2 regions of the Streptomyces sp. 7N604 genome follow, and region 2 is predicted to be linked to the other one. Evidence: riboswitches for the same ligand, from Rfam matches in the RefSeq annotation. Region 2 holds a riboswitch; the other holds the start of a gene.

Region 1 (4,620 bases), on a different contig from region 2:
GGTACAGCGGGTGCTTCTCGGCCAGCGCGGAGACCCGCGCCTTCAGCGCCTCCGCGTCGTACGACGGCTTCAACGCCTCGGCGATGACGTCCGCGACCTCGGCGAAGTCGTCCGCCTGGAAGCCGCGGGTGGCCAGCGCCGGGGTGCCGATCCGCAGGCCCGAGGTGACCATCGGGGGCCGGGGGTCGTTCGGGATCGCGTTGCGGTTGACCGTGATGCCGACCTCGTGAAGGCGGTCCTCTGCCTGCTGCCCGTCCAGCTCGGAGTTGCGCAGGTCCACCAGGACCAGGTGCACGTCCGTGCCGCCGGACAGGACCGCCACTCCCGCCTCGGACACATCGCCGCGCGACAGCCGCTCGGCGAGGATCTTCGCGCCCTCCAGCGTACGCTGCTGGCGCTCCTTGAACTCCTCGCTCGCCGCCACCTTGAAGGCCACCGCCTTCGCCGCGATGACGTGCTCGAGCGGGCCGCCCTGCTGGCCGGGGAAGACCGCGGAGTTGATCTTCTTGGCCAGCTCGGCGGTGGAGAGGATCACGCCGCCGCGGGGGCCGCCCAGCGTCTTGTGCGTGGTGGTGGTCACGACGTGCGCGTGCGGTACGGGCGAGGGGTGCAGGCCCGCGGCCACCAGGCCCGCGAAGTGCGCCATGTCGACCATCAGGTACGCGCCGACCTCGTCGGCGATCCGCCGGAATGCGGCGAAGTCCAGCTGGCGGGGGTACGCCGACCAGCCCGCGATGATCAGCTTCGGCCGGTGCTCCTTGGCGAGGCGCTCGACCTCGTCCATGTCGACCTGGCCGGTCTGCTCGTCGACGTGGTAGGCGGCCACGTTGTAGAGCTTGCCGGAGAAGTTGATCTTCATACCGTGGGTCAGGTGCCCGCCGTGGGCGAGGTTCAGACCCAGGATGGTGTCACCGGGCGAAAGCAGAGCGAACATCGCGGCCGCGTTCGCCTGGGCACCCGAGTGCGGCTGTACGTTCGCGTGCTCGGCGCCGAACAGCTCCTTGATCCGCTCGATGGCCAGCGTCTCGACGACGTCGACGTGCTCACAACCGCCGTAGTAGCGGCGGCCGGGGTATCCCTCGGCGTACTTGTTGGTGAGCACCGAGCCCTGCGCTTCGAGGACGGCGACCGGAGCGAAGTTCTCCGAGGCGATCATCTCGAGCGTGGACTGCTGGCGGTGGAGCTCGGCGTCGACCGCGGCGGCGACGTCCGGGTCGAGCTCGTGCAGGGACTGGTTGAGAAGCGACATCGGGATCCCAATCAGGAGGGGCGTCAGGGACTTCGCGGATTCAGCGAGTTCAGCAGGTTCGGCAGGTTCGGCGGGTTCAGCTGCCGATGAAGGCGGTGTACTCGTCGGCGGAGAGCAGGTCGGCGGGCTCGTCGCTCACCCGTACCTTGAACAGCCAGCCGCCCTCGAAGGGGGCGGAGTTCACCAGCGCCGGGTCGTCCACGACGTCCTGGTTGACGGCCGTGACCTCGCCCGAGACCGGCGCGTACAGGTCGCTCACGGACTTGGTCGACTCCAGCTCGCCGCAGGCGTCGCCCGCGGTGACGGTGTCGCCGACCTCCGGGAGCTGGACGAAGACGACGTCACCGAGCGCGTCAGCGGCGTGCGCGGTGATGCCCACGGTCGACACACCGTCCGCGTCAGCGGCGGTGAGCCACTCGTGCTCCTTGCTGTAGCGAAGCTGCTGGGGGTTGCTCATGATCTGAATTCTCCTGGATCGGGGGGAGTGCTCGGTGACGGGTCTTGACAGGTGGGACGCGCTGTCATGGAACGGACGCCGGGGTCCGCGCGAGGCGGCGCCACTTGGCGGGCGTCAGCGCCGCCGCTTGTAGAAGGGGAGCGCCACGACCTCGTACGGCTCGTGGCTGCCGCGGATGTCCACCGCGACGCCCGCCGTGCCCGGCTCGGCGCGGTCGGCGTCCACGTACGCGATCGCGATCGGCTTGCCGAGGGTCGGCGACGGGGCGCCGGACGTGACCTCGCCGATCACGCTTCCCGACTCGGCGGAGACCACGGCGTACCCGGCGCGCGGCACCCTGCGGCCGGAAGCGATCAGGCCGACCAGCTTGCGCGGCGGGCTGGACTCGGCCCGCTTCGCCGCGGCCTCCAGCGCCGTACGGCCGACGAAGTCACCGCTCTTCTCGAACTTCACGACCCGGCCGAGGCCCGCGTCGAAGGGGGTGGTCGAGGTCGTGAGCTCGTGCCCGTACAGCGGCATGCCCGCCTCCAGGCGCAGGGTGTCCCGGCAGGAAAGGCCGCACGGCACCAGTCCCACCGCGGCTCCCGCCTCGGTCAGCGCCTGCCACAGGGCCTCCGCGTCGCCCGGCGCGACGAAGAGCTCGAAGCCGTCCTCGCCGGTGTATCCGGTGCGGGCGATGAGTGCGTCCACGCCGGCGACGGTGCCGGGCAGGCCCGCGTAGTACTTCAGCCCGTCCAGGTCGGCGTCGGTCAGGGACTTGAGGATGCCTGGGGACTCGGGGCCCTGGACGGCGATCAGCGCGTAGGCCTCCCGGTCGTCCCGCACGGTCGCGTCGAAGCCCTGCGCGCGCTCGGTGAGCGCGTCCAGCACCACCTGCGCGTTGGAGGCGTTGGCCACCACCATGAATTCTCCCTCCTCGCCCGCCTTCGGCGAGGTGGGGGTGCCCCCGGCGAAGCCAGCGGGACTGCCCAGCTCACCCCCCAGCCGGTAGACGATCAGGTCGTCGAGGATGCCGCCCTCGGCGTTGCAGATCATGGTGTAGCGGGCGCGGCCCACGGCCAGGGCCGAGAGGTGGCCGACCAGCGCGTAGTCCAGGACCTCACCGGCCTGCGGCCCGGTCAGGGTGATCTCGCCCATGTGGGAGAGGTCGAAGAGTCCGGCGCGGGTGCGGACGGCGACGTGCTCGTCGCGCTCGCTTCCGTAGCGCAGCGGCATGTCCCAGCCCGCGAAGTCGGTCATGGTCGCGCCGAGCGCGCGGTGCAGCGCGTCGAGCGGCGTACGGCGTTGGGCTTCGGTCATGTTTTCAGGCTCCCGGGCAGGGGTGGCGAGGCTGGTGTCGAAGAGAACACAGCCTCCCCATCTGTCATCGGAACCTGAGAGGTTCGCCACGACCCCGGATCACGCGTCGGGGCTACGGGCTTGCACCTTGGGTGGGGCCGCACGCGGCGGCCCGCTTTTCAGATGTGCCTAGCCCGCGCGGTACGGGGCCTGAGAGATTCAAGGGAGGACTTGCTCCTTCGGCGCCCCGGTGCCCGGCACAACTGCCGGTCCGGGGACTCTCCCGCGCGGGTTCTAACGGCCGGTATGGAGTTGGCGCCGACATCATTGCACGGCCGCGCGAGGTTCGGACGGTCCGGTCCCGAGGTATCGAGGTTTACGGCATTACCTTTTCTTGACAGTCTTCGGGTCAGGGCGCAGTGACCGGACCGGACGGGGAGGACGATCACGGTGCACAGGGACAGTGCGTACGCGACGACGAGCGAGGTCGCGCGCGGCCCGCTGCCCGGTCGGCCGGAGCTGCCCGTTCTCCAGGCCGTCGCCGGGGAAGCGGTCAGGCCGGGCCGCCGGTCGTCGCCCGCGCTCGATCTGCGCGGCGGCCAGGCCGCGGGGTACGAGCTGTGCTACTCGGCCGGTGACGTGCTCGTCGTCTCCGGGCTGCCGGGCAGCGGCAAGAGCACGCTGATCAGGCGGGCCGTCGCGGGCCTCGACCGGCGTGGCGGCCGGGTGCGCCGCGTGGACTCGCAGGACATGCGCGACCGCTGGGAGCGCGCCATGCCCGCCATGATCCCGTACGCCCTGTACCGGCCCCTGGTGCGGGTCGCCCACTACGCCCGGCTGTACCGGGCCCTCGCCTCGGGTGACAGCGTCGTCGTGCACGACTGCGGCACCCTCGCCTGGGTGCGCCGCTGGCTGGCGCGCGACGCGCGCCGCCGGGGCCGCTCCCTGCACATGGCGCTGCTCGACGTCCCGCCGGAGGTCGCCCTTGAGGGCCAGGCCTCGCGCGGCCGCGGCGTCTCCCGCTATGCCTTCGCGCGGCACCGCGGCGCCGTGGGGCGGCTGGTCGCGGACGCGGAGCGCGGACGGCTGCCGGACGGCTGCACCTCGGCCGTGCTGCTGAACCGCGGCGCCGCGAGCGCCCTGAAGAGCATCGGCTTCGAGTAACGCGCGCAGCCGGCTTTGCGCAGCCCGCTTGTGGCGGGCTCCGGGTGGCGGGCTCCGGGTGGCTTCGAGCGGCCCGCTGACCGGCTCCCGCTACTGCGCGGGCCAGCCGGCGGGCAGGGTCGGCGCCGCCGGGGACGGGGGCGCGCTCGGGAGGTCGGGGGAGGCCGGGGCCTCCGGGGCGACCGGGACCTCGGGAGAAGCCGGGACCTCGGGAGAAGCCGGGACCTCGGGGTTGGCGGGGGAGCTCGGGGCCTGCGGGGCACCCGGGACCTGGGGCATCGGCGGCAGCCCGTCCAGATTCGCCGCGGGCAGCCCGCCGCCGACCATGACGCTGGCGACCACGTTGACCGTGCCGGTGAGGAGTTCCTGGACCGCGGCCGCGGTCACGCTCTCATCGCCCGCGGGAATCGCCCTGAGCAGCGCGTCGAGTCTCGTCTCGAAGTCGGCGACGGCCTTGGCCTTGAGGTCCTGG
Region 2 (4,620 bases):
TGTCCCAGCTTCACGGCGAGCGGGTGGACACCGGAGAGACGCTCGTCGGGCACAACCCGGCCGACGAGCTCGCCCGTCGCCGCAACCGGGCCGTCTGACCCGCCGCAGCCCCGTACACGGCCTGTTGTCAGTGCCGTAGGGCAGGATCGGTGGTGTGAGGTCCGCACCGACCATCCTGCATCTCGACATGGACGCGTTCTTCGCCGCGGTGGAGCAGGCGGCCAAGCCGAGCCTGCGCGGCAAGCCAGTGGTGGTCGGCGGCATCGGTCCGCGCGGCGTGGTGGCCACGGCGTCGTACGAGGCGCGGGTCTTCGGGGTGCACTCCGCCATGGCGACCGGCCAGGCCCGGCGGCTGTGCCCGAACGCCGCCTATCTCGCTCCGCGCTTCACGCTGTACCGCCAGGTCAGCGACGCGGTCATGGAGCTGCTGCACGGGCTGTCCCCGCTGGTCGAGCCGCTGAGCCTGGACGAGGCTTTCGTCGACCTCGAGGCCGGCGGGGTGGCGGCGTCGGCGGACGCCGCGCGCGCGGTGGGGGAGCGGCTGCGGCGCGACATCCGGGCCGTCACCGGCCTCACGGGCTCGGTGGGCCTCGCCGGGTCGAAGATGCTCGCCAAGATCGCCTCCGAGCAGGCGAAACCGGACGGACTGGTGCTCATCGCGCCCGGCACGGAGCGTGAGCTGCTGGCGCCCATGACGGTCCGCACCCTCCCGGGCGTCGGTCCGGCCACCGCCGAGCATCTGCGCAGGGCCGGGATCCACAGCGTGGGTGAGATGGCCGAGGCAGGGGAGGACGAGCTGGTCCGGCTGCTGGGCAAAGCGCACGGCAGCTCGCTGCACGCCATGGCCCTGGGCCTCGACGACCGTCCGGTGGTCGCGGAGCGGGACGCCAAGTCCGTATCCGTCGAGGACACCTTCGACATCGACCTCCACGACAGGGCGCGGGTGCGGGGTGAGGTCGCGCGGCTCGCCGACCGGTGCGTGCGACGGCTGCGCTCGGCGGGCCGGTCGGGCCGTACGGTCGTGCTGAAGGTCCGGCGCTACGACTTCTCGACGCTCACCCGCTCCGAGACGCTGCGCGGGCCCACCGACGACCCCGCGGTGATCCGGGAGGCCGCCGCGCGGCTCATCGAGACCGTGGACACCACGGGCGGCGTACGGCTGCTCGGCGTCGGGGTCAGCGGGCTCGCCGACTTCACGCAGGAGGACCTGTTCGCGCAGGCCGCGACGGCGGAGACGGCCCACGTGGGGGAGGTACCGGGGCCGGAGGCGGAGGCCGGCGGCGCGGAACCGGAGACCGCGGGTGGCGGTCCTCCCCCAGCTACCGGGACCCCCACCCATGCCGAAGGCTATGGGGGAGCGCCGCCCGGGGCGGAGGAAGCGGCGCCGGAGCCCGGCCACAGGCGCTGGGTGCCGGGCCATGACGTCCGGCATGCGGAGTTCGGACCTGGCTGGGTGCAGGGCAGCGGGGTCGGGAAGGTCACCGTGCGCTTCGAACAGCCGTGGTCGGCGCCTGGGCGGGTGCGCACGTTCCCCGTGGACGACCCCGGCCTGGAGCCGTCCGAGCCTCTGCCTCTGGTGTCACCCGAGAACGGGGACGCGCACGCGTACGCGGACGATCAGTCGCCTTCGCCGGCAATACGGCCGAAGTCCTGGTCGCCGTCCTCCCCGTCGTCCTGGCCGCTGCCCGGAGCGGACGCGTCGAGCCCGTAGTGGTGGTAGAGCTGCAGCTCCTGCTCCGGCGAGAGGTGCCGCCCCACGCCGAAGTCGGGAGCGTCCTTGATCAGAGACCGGTGGTAGGGGACCCGCAGGGTGTCGTCGACGACCTCGCTGGGCTCCAGGGGTACGAACGCGTCGCGCCCGAACAGGCCGGTGCGCACGGCGGCCCACTCAGGACGCCCTGTGGCGTCATCCAGATACACCTCGTCCACGGTGCCGATCTTCGCTCCGTCCAGGTCGAACGCCTTGCGTCCTATCAGGCTCCGCGGATCGATTTCGGACTGCACGCTGCCCTCCAACTCCTCGTACGTCCTCTATGAGACAACGAAAGGCCACATCTCGTGCCTCGGCCACTCGGCGGCCTGCGGGCCACGCCCGGCATGAGGCGCGCTGGTAGGCTGACAGCGGCTGCAGACCCCGTGCGGGAGAGTCCTCCGCTGCAAGGCCGGAGGCGCCGAAGGAGCAAATCCTCCCCGGAATCTCTCAGGCACCCGTACCGCACGGACGAGGTCACTCTGGAAAGCAGGGCGGGCGTCGGACGGAATGTGCCGGAACCCCTCCTCACCGACGGTGAAAGCCGGGCCGCCCAGGCGGACCGGTGAAGCTCTCAGGTTGAGATGACAGAGGGGGAGGCCGTCCGGGTACTCGTGCAGTGGTACCCCTCGCAGGTCGAGTCGACCAGGAGGCCTCCGCAGATGACCGCCAACCGCATCCCACTCTCCCGGCTGGAGCGTGGCATCCCCTTCGAGCAGCGCCACATCGGCCCCGACGCCGGGGCCCAGGCGAAGATGCTCGCCCAGGTCGGCTACGGCTCGCTCGACGAACTCACCGCCGCCGCCGTGCCCGACGTGATCAAGAGCGCCGGGGCGCTGGACCTGCCGGAGGCGCGCGGGGAGGGCGACGTCCTCGCCGAGCTGCGCGGGCTCGCCGACCGCAACGAGGTGCTGGCCCCGATGATCGGCCTCGGCTACTACGGCACCTTCACCCCTCCGGTGATCCTCCGCAACGTCCTGGAGAACCCGGCCTGGTACACCGCCTACACGCCGTACCAGCCGGAGATCTCGCAGGGCCGCCTCGAGGCGCTGCTGAACTTCCAGACGGTGGTCGCCGACCTGACGGGCCTGCCGACCGCGGGTGCCTCGCTGCTCGACGAGGCCACCGCCGCCGCCGAGGCCGTGGCCCTCTCCCGCCGCGTCGGCAAGGTCAAGGACGGGGTCTTCCTCATCGACGCCGACTGTCTGCCGCAGACCATCGCCGTCATCGAGACCCGCGCCGAGCCGACCGGCGTCGAGGTCGTCGTCGCCGACCTGTCCGGCGGCATTCCGGCGGAGGCCGCCGAGCGCGGCGTCTTCGGCGTGCTGCTGCAGTACCCGGGCGCCTCCGGGCAGGTGCGGGACCTGCGGCCGGTGATCGAGCAGGCACACGAGCTGGGCGCGGTCGTCACCGTCTCCGCCGACCTCCTCGCCCTCACCCTGCTCACCTCGCCCGGCGACCTGGGCGCGGACATCGCCGTCGGCACCAGCCAGCGCTTCGGCGTCCCGATGGGCTTCGGCGGCCCGCACGCCGGCTACATGTCCGTACGTGAGAAGTTCGCCCGCAGCCTGCCGGGCCGACTCGTCGGAGTCTCCGTGGACGCGGACGGCGACAAGGCGTACCGGCTGGCCCTGCAGACCCGCGAGCAGCACATCCGCCGCGAGAAGGCCACGAGCAACATCTGCACCGCGCAGGTGCTGCTCGCCGTCATGGCCGGGATGTACGCCGTCTACCACGGCCCGGACGGGCTGGCGGGCATCGCCCGGCGCACCCACCGCTACGCCGCGCTGCTCGCCGAGGGCCTGCGGGCGGGCGGCGTGGAGATCGTCCACGGCTCGTACTTCGACACCCTGACCGCCCGCGTCCCCGGGCGGGCCGCCGGCGTCGTGGCCGCCGCCCGCGAGGCCGGGGTCAATCTGCGCGAGATCGACGCGGACCTGGTCGGCATCGCCTGCGACGAGACCACCGACCGGGACCGGCTGGCCGCGGTGTGGGGCGCCTTCGGCGTCGAGGCGGACGTGGAGGCGCTGGACGCGACCGTGGAGGACGCGCTGCCGGAGGCGCTGCTGCGCACCGACGAGTACCTCACGCACCCGGTCTTCCACCAGCACCGCTCCGAGACCGCGATGCTGCGCTACCTGCGCAAGCTGGCCGACCGGGACTACGCGCTCGACCGCGGCATGATCCCGCTCGGCTCCTGCACCATGAAGCTCAACGCGACGACGGAGATGGAGCCGGTCACCTGGCCCGAGTTCGGGGCGCTGCACCCGTTCGCGCCCGTCGAGCAGGCCGAGGGCTACGTGACGCTGATCGGTGAGCTCGAGGAGCGGCTCGCCGAGGTCACCGGCTACGACAAGGTGTCGATCCAGCCGAACGCGGGCTCCCAGGGCGAGCTGGCGGGACTGCTGGCCGTACGGGCGTACCACCGCGCCAACGGCGACGAGCAGCGCACCATCTGCCTCATCCCGTCCTCCGCGCACGGCACCAACGCCGCCAGCGCCGTGATGGCGGGCATGAAGGTCGTCGTGGTGAAGACCGGCGAGGACGGCGACGTCGACGTCGAGGACCTGCGTGCCAAGATCGAGCAGTACGGCGACCAGCTGGCCGTGCTCATGGTCACCTACCCGTCCACGCACGGCGTGTTCGAGGAGCACATCACCGACATCTGCGCGGCGGTGCACGACGCGGGCGGCCAGGTGTACGTGGACGGCGCGAACCTCAACGCGCTGCTGGGCCTCGCGAAGCCCGGCCACTTCGGCGGCGACGTCTCGCACCTCAACCTGCACAAGACCTTCTGCATCCCGCACGGCGGGGGCGGCCCGGGCGTCGGCCCGGTCGGCGTGCGCGCCCACCTCGCGCCGTACCTGCCG

Evidence for each region. A riboswitch is a leader RNA that binds a small molecule or an ion and turns the genes downstream of it on or off. The one in region 2 is predicted to bind glycine.
Region 1: another riboswitch for glycine. It lies ahead of gcvT (glycine cleavage system aminomethyltransferase GcvT); the one in region 2 lies ahead of gcvP (aminomethyl-transferring glycine dehydrogenase).

Annotation. Positions count from the first base shown of each region.
Region 1 covers NZ_JBQQBX010000004.1:103,012-107,631, forward strand. Annotated here, with positions in the region: gene glyA (serine hydroxymethyltransferase) at 1-1,249, opposite strand, end outside; gene gcvH (glycine cleavage system protein GcvH) at 1,326-1,706, opposite strand; gene gcvT (glycine cleavage system aminomethyltransferase GcvT) at 1,821-3,005, opposite strand; glycine riboswitch at 3,174-3,280, opposite strand; gene ACTWP8_RS05750 (AAA family ATPase) at 3,429-4,148, shown strand; gene ACTWP8_RS05755 (hypothetical protein) at 4,239-4,620, opposite strand, start outside.
Region 2 covers NZ_JBQQBX010000060.1:14,777-19,396, reverse strand. Annotated here, with positions in the region: gene ACTWP8_RS36800 (MerR family transcriptional regulator) at 1-98, shown strand, start outside; gene ACTWP8_RS36795 (DNA polymerase IV) at 155-1,711, shown strand; gene ACTWP8_RS36790 (PRC-barrel domain-containing protein) at 1,618-2,004, opposite strand; glycine riboswitch at 2,130-2,226, shown strand; gene gcvP (aminomethyl-transferring glycine dehydrogenase) at 2,413-4,620, shown strand, end outside.